One region of the Bacillus sp. M5A3_1b genome, then DNA from elsewhere that is predicted to be linked to it. Evidence: a T-box and tRNA genes for the amino acid it is inferred to sense, from the RefSeq annotation. Region 1 holds a T-box; the other holds one or more tRNA genes.
What was found. The T-box of region 1 lies ahead of ACLBWW_RS03880 (valine--tRNA ligase). A T-box ahead of a tRNA ligase gene usually reads a tRNA of that ligase, here a tRNA-Val.
Positions count from the first base shown of each region.

Region 2: it encodes a tRNA-Val, which carries the amino acid that the T-box ahead of ACLBWW_RS03880 (valine--tRNA ligase) is inferred to sense. The anticodon was not compared.

Region 1 covers NZ_JBKEZY010000001.1:730,013-742,143, forward strand. The annotation lists gene radC (DNA repair protein RadC) at 1-179, opposite strand, end outside; gene ACLBWW_RS03865 (Maf family protein) at 227-802, opposite strand; gene ACLBWW_RS03870 (hypothetical protein) at 1,023-1,985, opposite strand; gene ACLBWW_RS03875 (bifunctional folylpolyglutamate synthase/dihydrofolate synthase) at 2,151-3,452, opposite strand; gene ACLBWW_RS03880 (valine--tRNA ligase) at 3,545-6,190, opposite strand; T-box leader at 6,228-6,460, opposite strand; gene ysxE (spore coat protein YsxE) at 6,632-7,657, opposite strand; gene spoVID (stage VI sporulation protein D) at 7,720-8,697, opposite strand; gene hemL (glutamate-1-semialdehyde 2,1-aminomutase) at 8,807-10,096, opposite strand; gene hemB (porphobilinogen synthase) at 10,096-11,085, opposite strand; gene hemD (uroporphyrinogen-III synthase) at 11,106-11,858, opposite strand; gene hemC (hydroxymethylbilane synthase) at 11,861-12,131, opposite strand, start outside.
Region 2 covers NZ_JBKEZY010000002.1:464,005-476,135, forward strand. The annotation lists gene ACLBWW_RS08635 (CalY family protein) at 1-461, opposite strand, end outside; gene sipW (signal peptidase I SipW) at 524-1,093, opposite strand; gene ACLBWW_RS08645 (D-alanyl-D-alanine carboxypeptidase family protein) at 1,285-2,571, opposite strand; gene ACLBWW_RS08650 (hypothetical protein) at 2,727-2,954, opposite strand; gene ACLBWW_RS08655 (hypothetical protein) at 3,361-3,585, shown strand; tRNA gene ACLBWW_RS08660 (tRNA-Val) at 3,774-3,846, shown strand; gene ACLBWW_RS08665 (hypothetical protein) at 4,939-5,355, opposite strand; gene ACLBWW_RS08670 (tetratricopeptide repeat protein) at 5,367-5,783, opposite strand; gene ACLBWW_RS08675 (hypothetical protein) at 5,931-6,200, opposite strand; gene ACLBWW_RS08680 (hypothetical protein) at 6,219-6,578, opposite strand; gene ACLBWW_RS08685 (DUF3976 domain-containing protein) at 6,713-6,895, opposite strand; gene ACLBWW_RS08690 (hypothetical protein) at 6,924-7,301, opposite strand; gene ACLBWW_RS08695 (helix-turn-helix transcriptional regulator) at 7,304-7,513, opposite strand; gene odhA (2-oxoglutarate dehydrogenase E1 component) at 8,338-11,205, shown strand; gene odhB (2-oxoglutarate dehydrogenase complex dihydrolipoyllysine-residue succinyltransferase) at 11,338-12,131, shown strand, end outside.

The DNA.
Region 1 (12,131 bases):
ATACGTAAACCATCAAAGTGATGTAAAATTTTATCTGATAACTTTAAAACTGTTTCTTCTTTAGAACCTGTTCTAAGTAACACAGCAAGAAGCTCCCGATTCGATAAACTTCCAGCTCCTTCTAACAATAAACGCTCCCGTGGCTGTTCTTCTTTGACAACATCACGAATACCGTTCATTTCTCCACCCCTTTTATTTGTTCTCTCAAAGAAAATCCCATGCAATTTTACGCATGGGTTACATCAATATTAAATTGTTTTAATTCCCGAACAAGACGTGAAATTGGTAACCCGACTACACTATAGTAGTCCCCTTGAATATGTTGAACAAAAATAGATCCTTTACCTTGAATTCCATAACTTCCTGCTTTATCAAGAGGTTCTTTTGATGCAACATATACGTCAATTTCCTCTTCTGTTAATTCCCAAAACGTAACTTCTGTACGCTCGTAAAAAGTGACTGTTTTGTCTTTTGCTATAATTGCAACACCAGTATACACTTCATGTGTTTTCCCTGATAATAATTGCAACATTTCTTTCGCCTCAGCCTCATTAGAAGGCTTTCCAAGAATACGCGATTCATATGTAACAATTGTGTCTGCACCTAACACAATGTAATCACTATTCTTTTCTGCTACCGCAGATGCTTTTTGCAGGGCGAGGGACATAACAATATCAGAAGGTGATGAGTACGCACCAATCGTCTCTTCTACTTCACTTACAATGATTTCAAATGGTACATCCGCTAACTCAAGCAGTTCCTTCCTGCGAGGTGATCCTGATGCTAAAATAATTTTTCTCATATTTTCTCCTTCCTTTCTCACATGAAGCAGAATCATTTACATCAATTGTATCAAAGGAATAGTTTGTCCACAAATGAAAGAAGTATTATTTTCTCTAAATAAAATAATACTTTTTACTAAAATACGATTATATTCCTACCATAGAGAAAGCACTTTGCTCTAAATTCAAAAGAAAAGAAAGAAGTACCTATACTTCTTCCTTCGTCACTTCATTATCCTATTATTTCACCTTTTGGGAAACAATTTTTTCATATGAAAGTATACCATCAATAATAACTTGATTTAATTTCGCCAAAGATTCCTTATCACCTTTTCCATCCTTCACTGTTTGCACAGCTATTGACGTATACATATACAATTTCTTTGCTTCTTCCTGCTTCATACTTTTCCCTTCTTTTTCAATTGCTTTCCACTCTTTTTCAATCGCACCTATATCTTTTGCATTACTTTTTCCACTAGCTTGTACGCTGGAAGCATATTTTGCTAAATGAGTATATAATGGCTGTACTTTTGTTAAAAATGCCCCAACTTCTTTATCATCTTTAAGTAATGCTTTATCTGTTATATCCCAGTTCTTTTTCAATACGGAGACATTATCATTTTTATACTGCATCATTAATTGATTTATGCCTTGTTCATCGCTAGCAATACCAACAACTAATGCATACTTATCACCGCTCAGTTTTAAAGCTGCAACGCCTCCATTACCTTTCCACTCTTCAAGAGCGGCCTGTCCCTTTTCTTCGGAAGAATAAACCCCTCCTTGCACAAAAAATAATTTCATTGGATCTAATGACGTTCCTGTCTGTTCTTTTTGTTTTTCCTCTTTTGGTGCCGGTGTTTGTTCTGCCGTTCCGCCCACCTTTGATTCTTCATTTCGCATCTGCTTCGAAGCTGTTACTTCGCTTCCCCCTGTCGCACCTTGTCCTTTAAGTAACTGTAGCATTCCCATCCCAAAAGCCGTACCAATAACAATCGCAGTTGCAACGATTGCAATTAACGTATTGCTCCACTTCTTTCGTTTTTTTTCCTTAGACACCAATTTCGCTTTTTGAAACGGAACAACGTTTTTCGGTCTTTCACTTTCTACTACCATCCATTCAAATTCATCTTTCTTCTTCTCCTCATATTTCGCTTCGGTTCCATTCACTTTCACTGAGATCGTTCGTGATTGCTTGTCCATACACTCACACCTCACCTCTTATCGTTGTCCGCATCATATCATATTCATTTCACAAAAAAACGAGATATTTGTCAGAGGAATTCGCCAAATAACCCTATATATTTATCTTATATGTATGCATTTGACTTCATTTGTAGAACAAAAAAACTAGATAGCAAAGACTATCTAGTTTTTCTCGCAAATATATTTTCGAACTTCCGAAATGAAATAAAGAGAACCTGTTATGATAAAAACATCATTTTCTCCAATCATTTCAACCTTCGTATCAATTGCCTCTTTCCAATTTTCAAAAACTAGTTTTGACTCTTTCTTTGAATACGATGCAAGCTTATCAGCAGAAATAGCACGATCAAAGGCGAATGTTGTAAAAATAATTTCATCGGCAATGGTTTCTAATTGATCTACCATATTATGCAATTGTTTATCACCTAGGGCAGTAAATAAAACTATTACATTTTTATTTTTGTAATGTGATTCTACTGTTTTCACAAGACTTTCGATACCTTCTGGGTTATGGGCACCATCTATAATAATATCCGGATTGCTTTGCAGTTTTTCAAATCGCCCAATCCAATACGCTTCCTGTAATCCAGTTCTTATTTCTTCTTCCTCAATTAAAAATGATAAGTATGTTTTGACATACATGACTGCCATAAGTGCAAGTGCTGCGTTTCCTACTTGGTGAACACCTTTCATTGAGATTCGCACATCTTCAAAGGTGGCGAAAGGACAAATGAAATCGAACTGTTCTCCATCTTCGCCAGACTGTTTATGTAACACTGTAAAATGCTTGCCCATCTCGTATAAGTTTGCATGATTTTCCTTTGCAACTTTTTGAATGACTTGCAATGCTTCCTCATCTCGTACACCAGTAATAACCGGAACACCAGACTTAATAATCCCCGCCTTTTCATATGCAATTTCTCCTAGTGTATTCCCTAAAATATGCATATGATCGTGGCCGATATTTGTAATAATCGTGAGAACAGGATGAATAACATTCGTAGAATCAAAACGCCCTCCAAGCCCTGTTTCAAATAAAACAACATCACAGAAATTAACTTTACCGAAATAACAAATTGCCATAACAGTAATAATTTCAAACTCAGTCGCTTCCCCTAAATCTGTCCCATCTAGTTTTTCAACGACTGGCTTTACCATCTTTACAAGTTCAGTAATCTCTTCATCTGCAATTGGTGTCCCGTTCACACTAATACGTTCGTTAAATGTTTCAATATATGGAGAAGTAAATGTTCCTACCTTATATTTTGCATCTTCTAACATGTAGCGCATATATGTTAACGTTGAACCTTTTCCATTTGTACCAGCAAGATGAACACATTTTATGTGACGCTCTGGATTTCCGAGCTCTTCTAGCATCCATCTCATTCTTTCTAATCCTGGTTTAATACCAAACTTCAATCGGCTATGAATCCACCCTATCGCTTCTTCGTATGTATGTATCACGTATGCTTTCCCCTTTCAAAAGACAACCTTCATACTCCTATTATACGCAAAGAAAAGAGACTCACCAATATAGTGAGTCTCTAAAAAATATTTTACTTTTCAAGATCTGCTAGACGTTGGCGAACTGCTTCACGTTTTTCTAGGTAGTCTTGCTCTTTCGCACGCTCTCCGTCAATAACTGCTGCAGGAGCTTTCGCTACGAAACCTTGGTTTGAAAGTTTCTTCTGTACACGTTCTACTTCTTTGTCGAACTTCTCAAATTCTTTCTCAAGACGTGCTCTCTCTTCATCAAGATTGATAAGATCAGCTAACGGTAAGAATAACTCTGCACCTGATACGATTGCAGTCATTGCTTTTTCTGGTGCTTGTAAATCCGTTTGAATTATTAATTCGCTTGGGTTACAGAAACGCTCAATGTAAGAGCTGTTTTTCGTAAGTTGAGCAAGTACAGCCTCATCTTTTGCTTTAATTTGCATTTGAACTTTTTTGCTCATTGGCGTATTAACTTCTGCACGGATGTTACGAACAGAGCGAATGATATCAACTAGAAGGTGCATTTCTGCCGCAGCTTCTGTATCTTGTAAATCTTCGCGAACTGTTGGCCATGCTGCTACTGTAATAGATTCGCCTTCATGCGGTAAATGTTGCCAAATCTTCTCTGTTACGAATGGCATGAATGGGTGTAATAGACGCATTGTTTGGTCTAATACGTAAGCTAAAATAGAACGAGTTGTTTTCTTAGCTGCTTCATCTTCACCATATAGTGGCAGTTTCGCCATTTCAATGTACCAGTCACAGAAATCGTCCCAAATGAAGTTGTATAATGAACGACCAGCTTCACCGAACTCATATTTATCCATGTTACGCGTTACGCTTTCGATTGTTTCGTTTAAGCGAGTTAAAATCCACTTATCCGCAACTGATTTTTCCCCAGTTAAATCGATTTCTTCATACTTCATATCATCCATGTTCATTAATACGAAACGTGATGCGTTCCAAATTTTATTAATGAAGTTCCAAGTAGACTCTACTTTTTCCATACTGAAACGTAAATCTTGACCTGGTGCGCTTCCTGTTGATAAGAAATAGCGCATTGCATCTGCACCGTACTTCTCGATAACATCCATTGGATCAATACCGTTACCAAGAGATTTACTCATTTTACGTCCTTGCTCATCACGAACTAAACCGTGAATTAATACATCTTTAAACGGACGCTCGCCTGTAAACTCTAAACCTTGGAAAATCATACGAGATACCCAGAAGAAGATGATGTCATAACCCGTTACTAGTGCATCTGTTGAATAGTAACGTTTGAAGTCTGCTGAATCTTCATCCGGCCAGCCAAGTGTTGAGAACGGCCATAACGCTGAACTGAACCATGTATCCAGTACGTCGTTATCTTGATTCCAGTTTTCAATATCTGCTGGCTCTTCTGTACCTACGTATACTTCACCAGTTTCTTTATGATACCAAGCTGGAATGCGGTGTCCCCACCATAATTGACGAGAAATACACCAGTCGTGAATGTTTTCCATCCAGCGTAAATATGTGTTTTCGAAACGCTCTGGTACGAACGTTACTTTCTCTTCTTCTTTTTGTTGAAGCTCTACTGCCTTCTCAGCAAGTGGAGCCATTTTTACGAACCATTGTGTTGATAAGTAAGGCTCAACAACTGCACCACTACGCTCACTATGACCTACTGAATGCATATGAGGCTCAATTTCTACTAATACGCCCGCTTCTTGTAAGTCCTTCACTAACGCTTTACGGCATTCGAAACGATCCATACCGTTATACTTACCAGCTTTTTCGTTCATTGATCCGTCTTCGTTCATTACTAAGATACGTGGTAAGTCATGACGGTTACCTACTTCAAAGTCATTCGGGTCATGAGCTGGTGTAATTTTTACAACGCCTGTTCCGAAATCTTTTTCTACGTACTCATCAGCAATAATCGGAATCTCACGGCCTACGATTGGAAGTGTAACTGTTTTTCCGATTAAATGTTTGTAACGATCGTCTTCTGGATGAACCGCTACTGCTGTATCACCAAGCATCGTTTCTGGACGAGTAGTCGCAAGACGAATATGACCAGAACCATCTGTTAACGGATAGTTCATATGGTAGAATGCACCTTGAACTTCTTTATGAATTACTTCAATATCAGAAAGAGCTGTGCGTGTCGCTGGGTCCCAGTTGATAATATATTCACCGCGGTAAATTAAGCCTTTTTCGTATAATTGAACGAATACTTTATTAACCGCATCAGATAAACCTTCATCTAATGTGAAACGTTCGCGAGAATAGTCTAGTCCTAAACCAACTTTCCCCCATTGTTGACGAATGTGAGACGCGTATTCCTCTTTCCATTCCCAAGCTTTTTCAAGGAATTTCTCACGGCCAAGATCGTAACGTGAAATACCTTCTTCACGAAGTTTTCCTTCTACTTTCGCTTGTGTTGCGATACCCGCATGGTCCATTCCTGGAAGCCATAATACATCGTAACCTTGCATACGCTTCGTACGAGTTAAAATATCTTGAAGAGTTGTATCCCAAGCATGACCTAAGTGTAACTTACCAGTTACGTTCGGAGGTGGAATTACAATTGTGTATGGTTGTTTCTTCTCATCTCCTGTTGCTTCGAAATATTTGCCTTCAAGCCACCATTGATAAAGGCCTTCTTCAACGGACATATGATCATATTTAGTTGGTAAATTCTTTTCCGTATTTGACATTATTTTCCCTCCTTAAAATAAAAAATGCCCCTCATCCAAAAAGGACGAGGGACATCGCGGTACCACCTTTATTTACAAACAAATTCAGGAATTTGCTTATACTCTTAATTTGATAACGGACAAATCCGTCTTTTCCTAATAAGAACTATTCCGTTCAGAAAAGATGCTCCAGGGCTACCTTCTAACATAACTATCTAGAGAATCTCCCAGCTAATGATTCTCCTCTCTGAAGACGTTTCTTGTTATACTCTTCCCCTTCAAGGCATTTATATGATTGTTAATTATTATATACAATAGTGTAAAAAACGAAACCCTATTCGTCAAGATAAATTTAATACTACGGCTTTTTGGGCAAAAAAAGAAGATAAGTAGCATCCTCTACTTATCTTCTTTATCCCGCTATTTGCGGGCAGTAAGACCCCCACTGATTAAAGTTTCACTTTATCCGTTCCCTTGCTGGGCAGCTTGTAATTGCGAAAGGAAATATTCTATATTGCTAACGAGCCAATGCGATTGTTGTAAGCTCTTTACTCCGAGAAGTTCATTTTCCTTATTGCGACTCCCTCTTCTTTTCTTATAAGACTGGATTTGCCGAATAAATTGCGATGGATACGTCATATACGCAAACATGAGTAGTTGCTCTTCTTTCGTAAAAGGGAAATTTTTTTGGTACATTTGATACCATTCAAACCGATCACTTCGCGCAATTGGATACGTATTTAAAGACCGAGAATAAAACCCTACTATATCTTGCACCGGTGTGGCAAACTTCGATTTTTCTAAACTAATAAAATAGCCATTCCGTTCATAATCAAATAAGAAATGATTAAGCGATACGTTACCATGTACAAAAGTAATACGTGTTTTTTCTTTTTCTTTCATCGCATCGTTCCACTCAGTTAATTGCTTCATTGCAAACTCACGCGCCCTCATTACATGATGATAGTACGTACAATATTGCAATTCAAACGGAGACATATACCACTTCGCTTCAGATTCTACGAGAAACTCTTCTAACATCTCACCATCATTCTCCCAGCGATCGGATATATTTGTATAATGTTTTTCTAAATCTTCTTCTGTATACGTTTCTTCTTTCACCGTTTTTTGATGTAACGTCCCGAGAGTTTGAAACATTTTATGGTATTGATCATTATCCTCGCCATTGCCTTCCGCACGTTCTAACCAAGGCATTAAATAATAATTATACGTCCCGTCACTTAAAATATAATTTCCATCCGTCGCATGGTATATAGGTACATAATTTGAAAAACCGTTCTCCTTCAAATATTGAATATGGTGCAAAAAGTTATTCCGCTCTAACTTCCCGTCTTCTATTTTCTTGAGCGCATACGGACCTTGATTCGTGTAAATTTTCGTTACACTTCCGTGCTCTTCCATATGCTGTGTATCCAATCTATATTGCCTTACAATGGGTTCATAGCGATTTCGTAATTCAATATCCATACGAATAACCCTTTCTATTCAAAACATTGCCTTTAGGAAAATAAGTGAGTGAAAACACTCACTTATTTCGCTTTTGCCCTTGAAACAGGAATATAAATAATTTGTCCCGCAGTTAAATATATATCTTCTGTTTGATTGACACGATATAAGTTTTGTACAGACGTTTCATAACGGTCTGCAACAGATTCGATTGTATCCCCTTCTTGCACGAAATACATTCTTAACTTTGTAAATTCTTCTTCCGGTTCTTTCGTAAATATTTTCGTTAAATAAAGTGCATTTTCATCTCGCTGTGAATACGTTTCTTCTTCTTGCTCTTCTTGTTTTTTCGCTTTTTCTTTCTTGAAATCTTTTCTTCCGAACAATTCAAATTGTGGCGTTGATTCTTTCTCCTCTTCACGCTCCACAAATTCATGTTCTTCTATTTCCTCTTCCTCTACTTCCTGCTCTTTTCTTTCCTCTAGTTGAAACGGTTCAAATGCGTAATCTTCCCACTCATCTGATTCCTTATAGACTGGTTCTTCTACGTGCATGGCGGGTCTATTTTCATCTTCTTGTGCGGAATCAGCCTCTAACTCAGCATACGCTGTTTCTTCCTCTTCATCCTCGATTCTTTCTTCATCACATAAACCAGTGATAGATATATCCGCTAATAATTGTAAGCAACCATTTTCCTTTAATTCATAATCAAACTCCTCAATAGATACATATAGTTCTTCAATTACTTTCACACGGTTTCTCGGAATTGATATTTCAAGCGGAAAGGAATGAACAAGTTCATTAACCCCATCTTCCCTTGTTTCTACATAATCAATCGACTTCGCTGGCGATAAATCTCTTAATGAATAAGCCGAATCATCTTGCCGCGCAACGTACTCTCCCGTTAAATCTAATTGCCCTCTCACGATAACTTCATGATCAAGCTCTTCTATCTCAACGTCTGGATCTAACGAAATTGACAAAAGTTCTTCGACTTCCTGTCCTTTTTGGAACCAAACAGATTCTTTTAATGAAAAACGTAATGAATGATCTGTTGCCACTTCTTTTCCCCCTCCCAAACTATATGTCATTACAGATTTATGTATGGAAAGCTGACTTTATGAATAAAAAAAATCGCTCCCCTTATGGAGAGCGATTTTCTTTCAACAATTAAGCTTTTAATTTTGACATTGCAATTTCAGCTGCTGCAATCGTCGCTTCAATATCTGCATCACTATGTGCTGTCGATAAGAATAGGCCTTCGAATTGAGATGGTGGCAAGAATACACCTTGTTCTACCATTTCACGATAGTAAGCCGCAAAGAATTCTAAGTTTGAAGATTTTGCTGCATCGTAATTAATAACTTGTTCATCTGTAAAGAAGATACCAATCATAGAACCCGCACGGTTAATATGATGCGGAATGCCATGTTTTTCAGCCGCTTTACGTAAGCCAGCTTCTAACATTTCAGCTTTACGCTCAAATTCTACATATGATTCTGGCGTTAACTGTACTAACGTTTCATAACCTGCTGCCATTGCAAGTGGGTTACCTGATAAAGTACCTGCTTGGTAAATCGGTCCGCTCGGTGCAACTTGGCGCATAATTTCTGCTTTACCACCGTATGCTCCTACTGGTAAGCCACCACCGATTACTTTACCTAAACAAGTTAAATCAGGTGTTACACCGTAATAACCTTGTCCGCAATTATAAGCAACTCGGAATCCTGTCATGACTTCATCAAAAATAAGCAATGCACCATTTTGCTCTGTTACTTCACGAAGACCTTCTAAAAATCCTGGTTGCGGAGGAACAACACCCATATTTCCTGCTACTGGTTCTACAATTATACAAGCAATATCATCACCAAATTGTTCGAAAGCGTATTTCACACTTTCTAAATCGTTATACGCTACGGTAATCGTATTTTTCGCTACACCTTCTGGTACACCTGGGCTATCTGGTAAACCTAGCGTCGCCACACCAGAACCCGCTTTAATTAATAACGAATCACCATGACCGTGGTAACAACCGATGAATTTCAAAATTTTATTACGTCCTGTATAACCACGAGCTAAACGTAGCGCACTCATTGTCGCTTCTGTTCCAGAGTTAACCATACGTACAATCTCAATTGATGGTACGCGCTCAATAACAAGTTTCGCTAATTTATTCTCAATTTCCGTTGGGGCACCGAAGCTTGTTCCTCTTTCAGCAACAGATTTTAAAGCTTCAACAACACGATCATTCGCATGACCATGAATTAAAGGACCCCATGATAATACGTAATCGATGTATTCATTTCCATCGATATCATATACTTTAGAGCCTTTTCCGCGCTCCATAAACAACGGATTCATACCAACAGACTTAAAAGCACGAACGGGACTATTTACGCCACCAGGCATTAAATCTTGCGCCTCTTCAAACGCCGCAATCGACTTATCAAACTTTTTCATTATTTAGCGCCTCCTTCTTGTAACCATCTTGCTGCATCTTTTGCATGATACGTAATAATTAAATCTGCTCCTGCACGTTTCATGCTAATTAATTTTTCAAGTACAACTTCTTTTTCATTAATCCAACCATTTTGCGCTGCTGCTTTAATCATCGAATATTCACCACTTACGTTATAAGCAACGACTGGTAAATTAAAGTTATTTTTCACATCACGAATGATATCTAAGTAAGAAAGAGCTGGCTTTACAATTAAGAAATCTGCCCCTTCCATTACATCTGATTCTGCTTCACGGAATGCTTCCATACGGTTCGCTGGATCCATTTGATATGTTTTACGATCACCAAATTGCGGAGCACCGTGCGCCGCATCACGGAATGGTCCGTAAAATGCTGATGAATATTTCACAGCGTACGACATTACTGGTACGTGTCCAAAACCATTTTCATCTAATGCATGGCGAATTGCTGTTACGAATCCGTCCATCATGTTTGATGGCGCAATAATGTCCGCTCCTGCTTTCGCTTGGCTTACAGCTGTTTTCGCAAGAACTGCAAGAGACTCGTCATTTAAAATAATACCATCTTCAATTACACCGCAATGACCATGGCTTGTGAATTGACATAAACATGTATCTGCAACTACTACTAGCTCAGGGAATTCACCTTTAATTTGCTTAATTGCACGTTGCACAATTCCATGATCACAATATGCTGATGATCCAACTTCATCTTTTTCAGCAGGTAAACCAAATACAATAACAGAACGAATACCTAAATCAACAACCTCTTGCATTTCAGCTTGCAATAAATCTAAAGATATTTGATATACGCCTGGCATAGAAGGCACTTCATTACGAACATTTTCTCCTTCTAATACAAAAATAGGGTAAATAAAATCTTCCGTATGTAAAAACGTTTCACGCACAAGCGCACGCATATTACCGCTTTGTCTTAAGCGACGATGACGATTAAATTGTAAAGAGTTCATAGATTTCTATCCCCATTCTTTTATTTTATAGATTCACAAATGCATTGTAGTAATGCTTCTACAGTGTACTCTTTCGGCATAATAACATGTGGAAAATAAAGGATCGCCTCTTTTTCCGTAATAGGCCCTATACAAGCAATTGTACAGTTTTTTGTCCATTCTCTCCAGTTTGTACCCTCAAGTAAACGAACAAAACTAGTAACAGTTGAAGGGCTTGTAAATGTAATAATGTCTACTTTCCCTACTTCTAACGCTACTATAAGCTCTTGCCTTTTCCCTACATTCTCTTTCGTACCATATACGATTAGCTCATCTAGAGAAACACCAATTTCGCGAAGTGCAACTGGAATTACATCTCTTGCTAAATTCCCTTTCGGAAATAAAATGCACTCGTTTCCACTTAGTCTTTTTACAAACTCTTCTGCAAATACTTCTGCAACAAATGCAGTTGGAACGAAGTCCACTTGATAGCCCCGCTTTTCTAACTCTAACCTTGTTTTCACGCCTACTGCAGCAATTTTAGTCTTTGCGGGTAGCTTCTTTCTCAAACTATCTAGAAAAAAAGCTACTCCATTTTTACTCGTAAAAATAACCCAGTCATACGAATGCAGTTGCCCTGCTATATGTTGAATTTGCCTATGAGACATACCTTCCATACGCAAAAGCGGAATTTCCAATGGAATTCCGCTCTTTTCTTTCACCGCTACACTCATTTGTTTCGCTTGATGCTGGGCACGTGTAATTAATACCGTTTTGCCAGCGAGAGCGTTCATATTTATTGTTGCCCCTTATTTGCAGCAAGAATGAGTTCTTTGGCGCCTTGTTTAATTAAGCGGTCCGCAGCCTCTAATCCTACTTCCTCTGGATTAGTTCCTACTACTGTCTCTTTCAATAAAATAGAACCGTCCATAGAACCGACAAGAGCTGTTAATTCGATTGCATCATTTTCTGTAAGAGTTGCATATCCAGCGATCGGAACTTGGCAGCCACCTTCAAGTTTATGAAGAAATACTCGTTCTGCCGCCACTGTTCTTTCTGTTACTGCA
Region 2 (12,131 bases), on a different contig from region 1:
TTACCTGCAGAAATACCTTTTTCATCCCAGAACCAAGCAGCTAAATCATTATCTACTGCTGTAAGTGTATCACCCTTCAATTTATCTAATGTAGTTTGTTTCACAATCGTCTCATGCTTATCTACATTTTTTAAGAATGTTACTTTAATATGTTTACCAAAATCATCTTTATTATCTTTCTTCGTATCTTCTACACTATAGTCTGTTTTTAATAGAACTTTTTTAATATCTAATGTACCTTTATTTTCTAATTTAAATTCTTTTTCAACTGTATCACCAGGTTTTAAATTCGATACATTAACAACTGTTGATGGATTTAATGCTAAATCCAGTGTACCAGCCGCAAATGTATTGTTTGACACTTCTTTATCACTGAAAAATGCAAATGTTCCTCCGCCAACTAATGCTGCCCCTAACACTGCTGATGCGATACCCATACCTAATTTTTTCTTTAAAGTCATGTCCATATCCCCTTAATCTATATATTTGTTAACTTCCTAAACGGAAAGTATAACCAAACAAACTAGACGGATTGTTCTACTTTTTTCTCTTTCTTTTCCCCTTCAATGCTGCGAATCGCGCCAAAAATAGAAATCGCGGAATAGCCCAGTAAAAAGACCCCTGGAATAATAAGAAGCAATGCAGCTCCAGCCTTTGAACTAGCATAATTTAATGCATATCCTGCATAAGGAACTGTAATATCCGCATATTTCCCAATGACATTCTCCGCACGTACTGGTTCTAAATCAGGGCCGTTGTTGTTATCCCCTTTTGTTTCATACGTTACTTTTCCATTTGTATCTTTCACACCGATAATACGGTGAGTGATAATTTTTTCATCTTTCTCTTTAAAGGTAATAACATCACCTTTTTGATATTTCGAACCATCTTTAGTCGGTTCTATCGCAATGATTGATCCTGTTAAAAATGTCGGTTCCATCGATCCTGATAGCACTGATTTAAATTGATATCCCAGCACTGTTGGATCTCCGCCACTCGCTTTTGACGAAATAACTATAAAAGCTAGAAAAACCATTAATGCAAATAAAACAAACGAGATAACGTTGCTAATCACTTTCCAAATTAATTTCATCGTCTCTCTCCCTCTCCGTTGTTTTATATTATTTGGAGTATATAATACTAAATCGGTTCTTTAACAAGAACACAACTAAATAATATAACGAACAACTCGTAAATGCAATAAGAAAATTTACAATTATTAGTTATTTTGCATATACAAAAAAGACTGTGACAAAGTCTCTTCACAGTCTTTTTACTAGTAATTTATTTTTCTTCTGATTTCATTTCTGTTGTATTTCGGCGTAGCACTACAAATAAAATGGCTCCAAATAGTACAGCGGCACCTATCCCAATGCTTATTATTTTCACATTTGATTCATTTACTTCAGGCGTAGCCGTATCTTTTTTAGGCATCGCAAAAGTAACATCTTCTTTTGAAAGAACATTTATCGTCGCAATTGTTTGATTATTTTTCGTGATGTCAACTGCACCAACTACCTCACCACGATGAATTCCTTTATGATACAAAGAATCTTTATCTAATGAAGCCGCACGGAAAATCGTCCTCACATTTTTACCTTCATCTTTCTTAAGCATAAGCTCTGCACTTTTTTCAAGCTCGCTATCAATATCTTTATTTAAATACGTTGCCTTTTGATGCCAGCTATGTTTATCTAATACAGTTTGCTTCACAAATTGACCGAAAGAATAATCCGCCATCTGCTTCAAATCTTCATAAATTTCAGGTCTTTGGGAAGCCATTACTACATTTATAATGCGATTGCCATCCTTCTCATTTAATAGAACGAGTGTATTACGCGCTTCATTTGTAAAACCCGTCTTCCCGCCAATGCTATATGGATTTTCAAAATAAGTAGACTTATTAAAAATAGAAACCGTCTGGCTAGATGTCGTAACCGTCGTCCTTTTCGTATTCATCGCTTGTAAAATCTCAGGATACTTTTGTACACCTCTCGTAATCATAGCCATATCATACGGCGTCGTATAATGGTTTGGATCATGCAATCCATTTGGCGTTACAAAGTGACTATCTGTAGCCCCTAATTGCTTTGCTTTCTCATTCATCATATGAGCGAACTTCTCAACATTTCCGCCAATACGCTCCGCAATCGCATACGACACATCATTTGCACTCAGCACCATTAAAATCATAAGCGCAGTATTTCTATTAATCGTCTCACCAGGTTGAAATTCAATTTGATAATTACTCTTCTCTTGATCTAATGCTAATTGTGAAAACGTAAATTGATCCTCTGGCTTCGTATGCTCCATAAGTAAAATCGCTGTTAACACTTTCGTCATACTAGCCGGAAATGCACGATGATGTGCGTTTTTGTTATACAAAACATCTCCAGTTTTTGCATCAATCGTAGTTGCAAACTGACTAAAAACATTTGGTCCTTCCGCAGGTGGTGGTGCCACTTGTTCTGGATTCACTCCAACATTCGTCTCCGCACGTAACGTCATAGGTGTCAAAAAAAATAAACAAATAACGGTAATAAAAGCCAAAACTTTCTTAAAATTTACCATATGACTCTCCCTTTTCACTATACTCTCACAGTTTAAAAACTGAATCTACCAATCCATATGTAATTTGTATTAAATTGGAAGAATATTCACTGTTTTTTACTATATCATATTTTTACGATGAAGAACATAAATATACAATAAAAAATAAGAAGGAGTTATTCTTTCTTATCCTTCTCATCAATCAACGAATCTATTAAATTTTGACTAGCTTCCTCGGGTGTAATCTCATCTGTCATCCCCATAAACGACCAACCTTTAGAATCGACCCACTCAACAAACTCTTGTAAAAACTCATCATGTGTAACATCCACATCAAGAATCGAGCCATTAATCGAAATCGTTCTATTTTTAGATACACGCATCTTGAACGTTTTTCTTACCATTACAATAATTCTCCCTCTACTACTGAATATTTATAAAGTGAAACTTTAATCAGCCTTCACCAATCGGGCTTTTACGAGCAGCCTGCCACCACCTAACTTCTTTGCTTTCGATAAATTTTGAGGTGGGGATCTTACCGTCCGCAAATAGCGGGGTAAAATAATCTTGTATCTCTGTTATACATGATTTTAAGTAAATTGTAAAAAGGATATATTGGCCAATTTGCATATTGAAACTGAAAACCTATCAACATGCAAAAATATCAAACGGTATATAAATGATCATAAATGACTAAATAAATCCACATAAAAAACAAAACAACTTACATTTTATCACACCAAATACAAATGAATTTCGTACAATATAATGGAATATACTAGAAAAAACCTTAATATGAGGAGGAACTCTATGGCGCGTTGTACGTATTGTAAAACGAAGTGGACAATAAAAGATGTATGGTCAATACTCGTGACATTTGAAAAAGATTGTCCGTATTGTTTCAGAAGACAATATCTATCAAAGAAAACATTGAACGCTATGCCAGAACTTATAAGCTTACCTTTACATTTCTTATTCCCTTTTCTAGTTGATTTGAGTGATGAGGGGCCTTTGGATTGGTATCGGAAGTCATAACACCTCAGTATCTTCTATTTATTACATATAAAAACATACATACTAATACACCTCTAAAATAAAAACTATTTTCTATTACACTACCTCTTTAAAAACTTACTACACAAAAATATTGTAAATTTTCAGTTAATTATGTATAATTGCTTTAACATAATGATTAAAATTACAAATACATAATCATTTTTGAAGATCCCGTAGCTCAGCAGGGAGAGCGCCACCTTGACAGGGTGGAGGTCGTGAGTTCGAGCCTCTCCGGGGTCATACCGTTAGAAACCGTGTCAACTTAACGTTTGATGCGGTTTTTATTTTCCGTTGACTTGACGCAGGGTGGCGGTCGGCCATTTGGTAGCTTAACGCCCGTCGCTATACGGTTTGTAGTTGTTTTACATCTATTTTCAAGCGTTCGGCGTACACGTTCCGAACGCTTGGTGTACATTTGGTGATTTGATTGTTCATTCTTCTTGTTCGCATACGTTCATTTAGTAGCCGTTCGTCGGTGTTAATTTTTGTCACCAGCATCTCCTTTATGGTCAATGTCATACCGTTAACTAGTTTCCCCTTACAAATACTTCAACAAAATTGGGAGAACGCTTATTACCTCTCTTTCTCAATGCAAATTTCAAGTTAAACGGTACCCCTCGATATTTGGTAAAGTGACGTTTTCGGACGGGCTGTACCAAGTTAATTGAAACAATACTCGTAGCACTTCAGTTTCCTCTCGATCCGACCTAAAGTCCTTCTTACCTGTTCCATATGAATGCCGAGTATATCACTAATTTTTCTATAACCAAAATTCGGATTCTCATATATAATTTCTAAAACCTTCTGTATTTACGAACCCAGTTGATATGCTTAGTTATCATATCTTTATCATGGTATCCATCCCTCGATAGATAGGTGTATATCTGTTTGTCTGTGGTATTGCGATTCATGATTTCATTAGCTATCCATTTCATCAGATGCCCTTCCCTATTGTCGCAAATCGACGTTGTGCCGTCCTGGTTATGGTGAAATTGATTTTTCAATAGTGACTACCTCCGATTGTTATTGAACTCTTTTTCCTATGTATAAATCCGACCCCTGAATTGCTTCGTAACGTTAATTTCAAAAAAACTTCAAAACTTCTTGTTCGTATATCTTGGAAAAGGCGCCGGTAGAAAGATGGCCAGCTACCACTCGTCTCTTACACTATTAAATCCGACCCTAAGTTGATTTTGTAACGGAGAAACTGAAAAGAACGCAAAAAAGACGTGAACCGCAGTTCACGCCTATATTTCAATTATTCTGCCATTATTTATTCTTCACCTTCGTCATACATAAAATGTTTAGCTATCTACCACCTAGCCTACACTCTTAACTTTTGAAGAATTTAAGATACTTAACATCCTCATCTTCAAAACATCTTCCTTCTGATTTTTTGTTAGCAAAGCTGAAAAACTCTTTTGCTATTTCTAAATCACCCAATTCATACGCAACTTTTCCTGAAATAAATTCTTTTTCACCTGTATCAATACGCATAAATCCGGTTAAAAACATTTTATCTGACCATTTTTTTGCTGTTTTAAAATCTTTTACAATAAAACAAGTATCAATAATATCATTCACTAAATCATAACTTTCATTATAAATACCTTTCGGATTAGGCAATACACTCCAAGCCTCTTCTAATAATGTAATAGACTCATTATGATTACCTTTATCAAACTCATCATTACTCTGATTAACGAGACTTTCGAATTTCTCTTTTATAGGTGATTGTAATATGGCCATATTGCTCCTCCTCAAATAATGTTTTTAATCAATTCAAAATATTTATCATCTTCTTCAAAAAATATCTTGTAACCCTCTAGCATATATGCTTTTAATAAATATTCCTTAGCTTTTTCAAGTTCTCCACATTCGAACAAGCTCTCTCCAAGTCTCAATAAAATCAATGGATTCGAAATACCGTCTGGACAGTTTAAAGCATTATAAAAATTACTTTTTGCCATTTCATAGTCATCTTTAATAAGATAAGTATCGCCTATTGCTGTATATAACCAAGTACTTGCTTCCCAATCCGTCTTTGGTGCTGGCACCATATCTAAAGCCACTAAATATTTCTCTATTGCTTGATCAAATTGTTCTACTTCAAATAGAATATCTCCCTCTTCACACAGTTGTAAAATTTGATTGTATACTTTGTCATCTAGTTCCAATTCTCTTTACCTCCAATTATTTTTTAGTTGGTGGCAAATATCTCTCACCTAATTTAGCGCCTGCTGATCTATTTAAACTAAAATGAGATAATTCTCTATCTCCATATAAATAGCAAAATAAAAACCAGCAACTTTAAGATTGCTGGCTTATCTCTTATTCATATTCGAAAAAACAATAACAATTGCTCCAATTATATAATGCCCCGCTACCATCCACATACTCCGATCAAAGATCATAAGCGATAACCAAAGCGATATATTAATAGCAGCAAATAATACATATAAAATGAAGTCTCTTTTTTGTAGCGCCTCTCGATTCATCAAAATATAAATCGCACCGATTGGTGGAAGGATGAAGCAAAGGAAAAAAACAAACATTTTTCTTAACGACCATGGATATGAAGTTACTGTCTGCATATGAGTCTCCTTTTCACTTTATAGTACATGTAACATCGGTCTTGCTATTCTATATTCGTCACTATAAGGCTCCTTTATGATTAAAGGTAGGTGAGGATCTCCCTCTTCTTCTATCATTATGAATACTTCTGTTTTTTCTTGTACTATGTTGGATTCACTGTTTTTAGTAGGTTTTTTACTTGTTTCGATTTTCTTTGTTACTTCTCCGAGCCTTTGTCCAACTTTTTCAGCTTCGGCAGGTTCATTCGTAACGTAGTATTCTTGATCCTCCCATACTAACATAGGTGGCACTTGTTTTCGTTTGTTACATATTATATAAGTAATACTAGCTATAAGTAGTAGGCATGTTAATAAAAAGAAGATAGTTTTTTTATTCATATACTATGCTCCCTATCTATCATTTTATTAAATTATATAATATCCATTATATGTAGTAAATGGATGTAATGGGAATTTTCGGATTTTATATCAAAAAGAAAAACCTTACTACAGTAAGGTTCCATTTTTATATTCTATAGTGATTGATTTATTAAAACGATCATTACGATAATCGCTATAAACATAACGACTAAACAGCCGATCATTTTATAAAAGCCTCTTTTCGTTAACGTCCCACCTTGAACGTCTTTCCGAATAAATAAGAATACGGCTAAAAATAATACAAGCCCAATGCCAAAAGCATACATCATTTGCATATGTTAATCTTCCTTTCTCTCTTCCATCTTAATATCTTTTCGATAAAACAACAAATGAGATAAAAACTGTACTCATCGTAAGTGCCATAAGTATGTTTAATAGTTCAACCGCAGATAGTGTAATTACGTGTAGATTTAAACCGAAAGAGAAAAGAAGGTAATATGCCGTTAGCGCAAAAAAGCTGAAGAACATTCCTTTATAACGAATGAGTTTCATTCGCTCATCTTTTTCTTTAAATTGCGGATGTAAGTAACTTAAGCAGAAACACATAATCATCATCGCAAGTACTGTATACGTTGGAGCCGGTGGTGCGGAATGCGTCATTATGCCCGCTAATATCATGGTTCCACTCATAATAAAGAAAATAATTCCCATAATTAAAAAGTACTTTTGTGAATAATTCATCCCTATTCCCCCTCTTCTTTTCCTTCATAAATAAATACATGTTCTATCGTTGTCTGAAATGTTTTCGCTATTTCAAATGCTAATGGAAGTGATGGATCATATTTTCCTTTTTCAATTGAAATGATGGTTTGTCTGGAAACTCCAAGTTTCTCAGCCAATTTTTCTTGAGACAGTCCAAATTTTTTTCGGTATTCGACCATTTTATTTTCCAAGGAAATTTCTCCCTCCTCCCTTATATCGAGTATATATGTAAAGTAAACTTTACGTCAAGTTTCCTTTACATTCATTTTGTTTATTTTTCGTTCTATTTATATAGAAGAAACTTTTTCATTTTCAGCACGTCTATTTTGAAATGAAACATGGAACACTGTAATGAACCGTTACTATATTTCCTCCTCTCAATTTTTAAAATTTAATATCTCCCTATTTGTTTTATCCTTTTAAAATATTTCATTTATCTCTTTATTCCACAAAATGCGTTATTGGTTTTACGGTGTTTTTCGTCATATTTATAGAAACTAACTGTTTATGAAGCATTTTTTATGTTTAGCAACTTTTTTTGTAGAAATCCTTCGCTTTCCTTTCAATATTTAACACTATCTAAATAAAGTTTACGATAAATTCATAATTTTTTATTTTTTATACTATATTCCGTTATATTGTTGTATAATATCAATGAAAGCGCTTATTATTTCAATATACATAATTCGAACTCATTTTTATCGAAACATTCTAATTATTATACTTATATTTACATGCAACAATTTTAGTTATTCGTATAGGTATACCAAATATATCCACCCCATTTTTCTGTAAAATTACTTTATAACATGAAAGATTAACTTGGGTGATAAGTTATTGTGAATGTTTTTTTACAAAACAGATAAGTAATAGTGTTTGGTATTATGTAAATTATTGTAATAACATAAGAGTAAAGAAAACATTTACATTGATTATTGGTTCATCAATTATTGAAAAGAGCAAAATGCACCTTTTGTTTGGAAAAAGGATTATATGCATTGGGAGGTTTAAACAAATGACGAGGAAGAATACAACGACAAACCCTTGGGCCAAGTTCCATGGTCCGAACCTTGGTTATGTTATTGAGCAGTATGATCTTTACGTAACTGGAGCAGGTTCTGTTGATCCGGAATTACAAGAGCTTTTTGAAATTTTTGGAGCTCCTTCGTTTCAAGATAATGTCGTAACAGGGGACAACACAGCAACACATTTTTCTCCTCAAAACACAGGGAACATTGAAAAAATTCTTAAAGTCGTTCAGCTTGTTGAACAAATTCGTTCATTCGGGCATACGTTGGCTCACATCAATCCGATGGAAGATGCTGCTAATGGACAATCTCTTCTTGAGAAAGCAATGAACGAACTGAGCGATGCTGACTTGAAAGCGATTCCAGCAAAAACAGTATGGCAAGATGCACCAGAAGGTATTCACACTGCACTTGATGTAATTCATAGATTAAAAGACGTTTATACAAAATCTTTAGCTTATGAATTTTCTCATATACAAGATAGTGAAGAACGCGCGTGGTTGCATCAAATGGTGGAATCAAATTCATTGCGTCAACCACTATCAAATAAAAAACGAACTGCTCTTTTAAAACGTTTAACAGCTGTTGAAGGTTTCGAGCAATTCTTGCATAAAACATTCGTTGGGCAAAAGCGTTTCTCTATCGAGGGCGTTGATATGCTTGTACCTGTTCTAGATGAAATTGTTCTCGAAGGTGCAAAGGGCGGCGTAGAAGATGTCATGATTGGTATGGCTCACCGCGGTCGTCTAAGCGTACTTGCACACGTATTAGAAAAACCATATAGTCACATGTTTGCTGAGTTCAAACATGCAAAAATAGAAGGCGCAGTGGCAAATTCTGGATGGACTGGCGACGTGAAATACCATTTAGGTAGAGAACAAGTCGTTAGTAACGAAGAAGTTAGCACTCGCGTTACATTAGCAAATAACCCAAGTCACCTTGAGTTCGTTAACCCTGTTGTAGAAGGTTTTGCACGTGCGGCTCAAGAGAATCGTAAAAAATCTGGTATTCCAGAACAAGATACTTCAAAATCATTCGTAATTTTAGTTCATGGTGATGCTGCATTCCCTGGTCAAGGTATTGTATCTGAAACGTTGAACTTAAGCAGATTGAACGCGTACCAAACAGGCGGAACAATTCATGTTATCGCAAACAATGCAGTTGGCTTTACGACTGATAGCTATGATTCTCGTTCTACGAAATATTCAAGTGACCTTGCAAAAGGTTTCGATATTCCGATTGTTCACGTGAACGCTGATGATCCAGAAGCTTGTCTTGCTGCTGCTAACCTTGCGATTCAATATCGTACATTGTTCAAAAAAGACTTCTTAATCGATTTAATTGGTTACCGCCGCTACGGACATAACGAAATGGATGACCCAGCAGTTACGCAACCACAAGTGTACAAAAAGATTAAAAATCACCCGACTGTAAGAGCGATTTATGCAGATCAATTACAAGCTGCTGGTGTTCTAAATGCAGATGAGGTTGAAACAATGACTCAGTTTATACAAGAGCAATTAAAATCTGACTATGCACAAGTACCGCCAGCTGATACGAGCGCTGCAACAATTGACGTTAAGGTGCCAGATGTTGTTGCAAAAGGCATTCAGCCAATTGATACTGGTGTTGAGATTGACTCACTTCGTGCAATTAATGAAGGTCTACTATCTTGGCCAGAAGGCTTTAACGTATATCCGAAAGTAAAGAAAATTCTTGAACGCCGTAAAGACGCTCTTGAAGAGAACGGTAAAATTGAATGGGCACTTGCTGAGTCGTTAGCATTCGCTTCTATTTTACAAGAAGGTACGCCAATTCGTTTAACTGGTCAAGATTCACAGCGTGGTACATTCGCGCACCGTCATATCGTATTACACGATACTGATACAAATGAAACATATTCACCATTACATCGCTTGCCAAACATTAATGCATCCTTCTCTGTTCATAACAGTCCATTATCAGAAGCTGCTGTTGTTGGTTACGAGTATGGCTATAACGTATTCGCTCCAGAAACTCTTGTTATGTGGGAAGCGCAATATGGTGACTTCTCAAATACTGCGCAAGCATTATTCGATCAATATGTTTCAGCAGGAAGAGCAAAATGGGGTCAAAAATCTGGTTTAGTTCTTCTATTACCGCACGGTTATGAAGGTCAAGGACCAGAGCATTCTAGTGCACGTCCAGAGCGATTCTTACAGTTAGCCGCTGAGAATAACTGGACAGTTGCAAACTTAACGAGCGCGGCACAATACTTCCATATTTTACGTCGTCAAGCATCTATCTTAGGAACAGAAGCTGTTCGACCATTAGTATTGATGACGCCAAAAAGTTTATTACGTCACCCACTTACGCTTTCAACTGCTAGTCAGTTAAGCGAAGGACGTTTCCAACCTGCTCTAGAACAAGAAAACCTTGGCATGAAACCAACTAAAGTAAAACGTCTTGTTTTAAGCACAGGTAAAATGGCGATTGACTTAGCAGCAGAAATTGAGTCTGGTAAACATGAGTATAACTTAGATGAAGTTCATGTCGTTCGTATTGAACAGCTGTACCCATTCCCTGCTGAGAAAGTTCAATCTATTATTAAACGCTTTAAAAACTTAGAAGAAATTATTTGGGTTCAAGAAGAACCTCGTAATATGGGCGCATGGCATTACATGGCTCCAATTCTGTTCGAACTTGCTGGAGATAAAGTGAAAACAGGTTACATTGGACGCCCAGATCGCTCTAGCCCATCTGGTGGCGATCCATTCGCTCACAAAGCTGAGCAAGAACTAATTGTTGCACACGCTTTAGATGTGAAGTATAACTTCCGTCAAGATAAACAAGAAATTGAAGTTTTCAGCAACTGAAAGTAACAATGAAGGTTTCTAGCTTGTTCCCCGGGCAGATCTTCTGCCCAGGGGCAGGCTAACAAATGGAGATTACCGAAGACAAAAGAAGAAAAAACACACCGTTAGGCAAATAAGGGGAGGACATTTAAAATGATCGAAATTAAAGTACCTGAGCTTGCAGAATCTATTACTGAAGGAACTATCTCACAATGGCTTATCAACGTAGGCGACAAAGTTGAGAAAGGTGGCAGCGTTGTTGAGCTTGAAACTGATAAAGTCAATGTAGAAATCATTGCAGAAGATTCAGGTATTGTATCGAAGTTACTAGGCGAACCTGGGGATACAGTTGAAGTTGGTGCAACTATCGCAATTTTAGATGCAAACGGAGCACCAGTTGCAGTAAGTACACCTGCACCGGCTGCTGAACAGCCAAAACAAGAAACAACTGAAGCACCGAAAGCTGCGGCACCAAATGCTGAGCAAACTACAACTTTACAAGGTTTACCGAATACGAACCGTCCTATCGCATCACCAGCTGCTAGAAAAATGGCTCGTGAATTAGGTATCGACTTAAACGACGTACGTAGCACAGATCCACTTGGACGTGTGAGACCACACGATGTACAAGCTCATGCTGCAGCTCCAAAAGAAGCACCAGCTGCTCCAAAAAGTCCAGCTCCTGCTCCAGTTGCAAAAACGGAATTCGAAAAACCAGTTGAGCGCGTGAAAATGTCCCGCCGCCGTCAAACAATTGCAAAACGCCTTGTAGAAGTTCAACAAACATCTGCAATGTTAACAACATTTAACGAAGTTGATATGACTGCAATCATGGAATTACGTAAAGAGCGTAAAGATGCTTTCGAGAAAAAACATGATGTACGTCTTGGCTTCATGTCATTCTTCACAAAAGCAGTTGTTGCAGCATTAAAACAATTCCCATTATT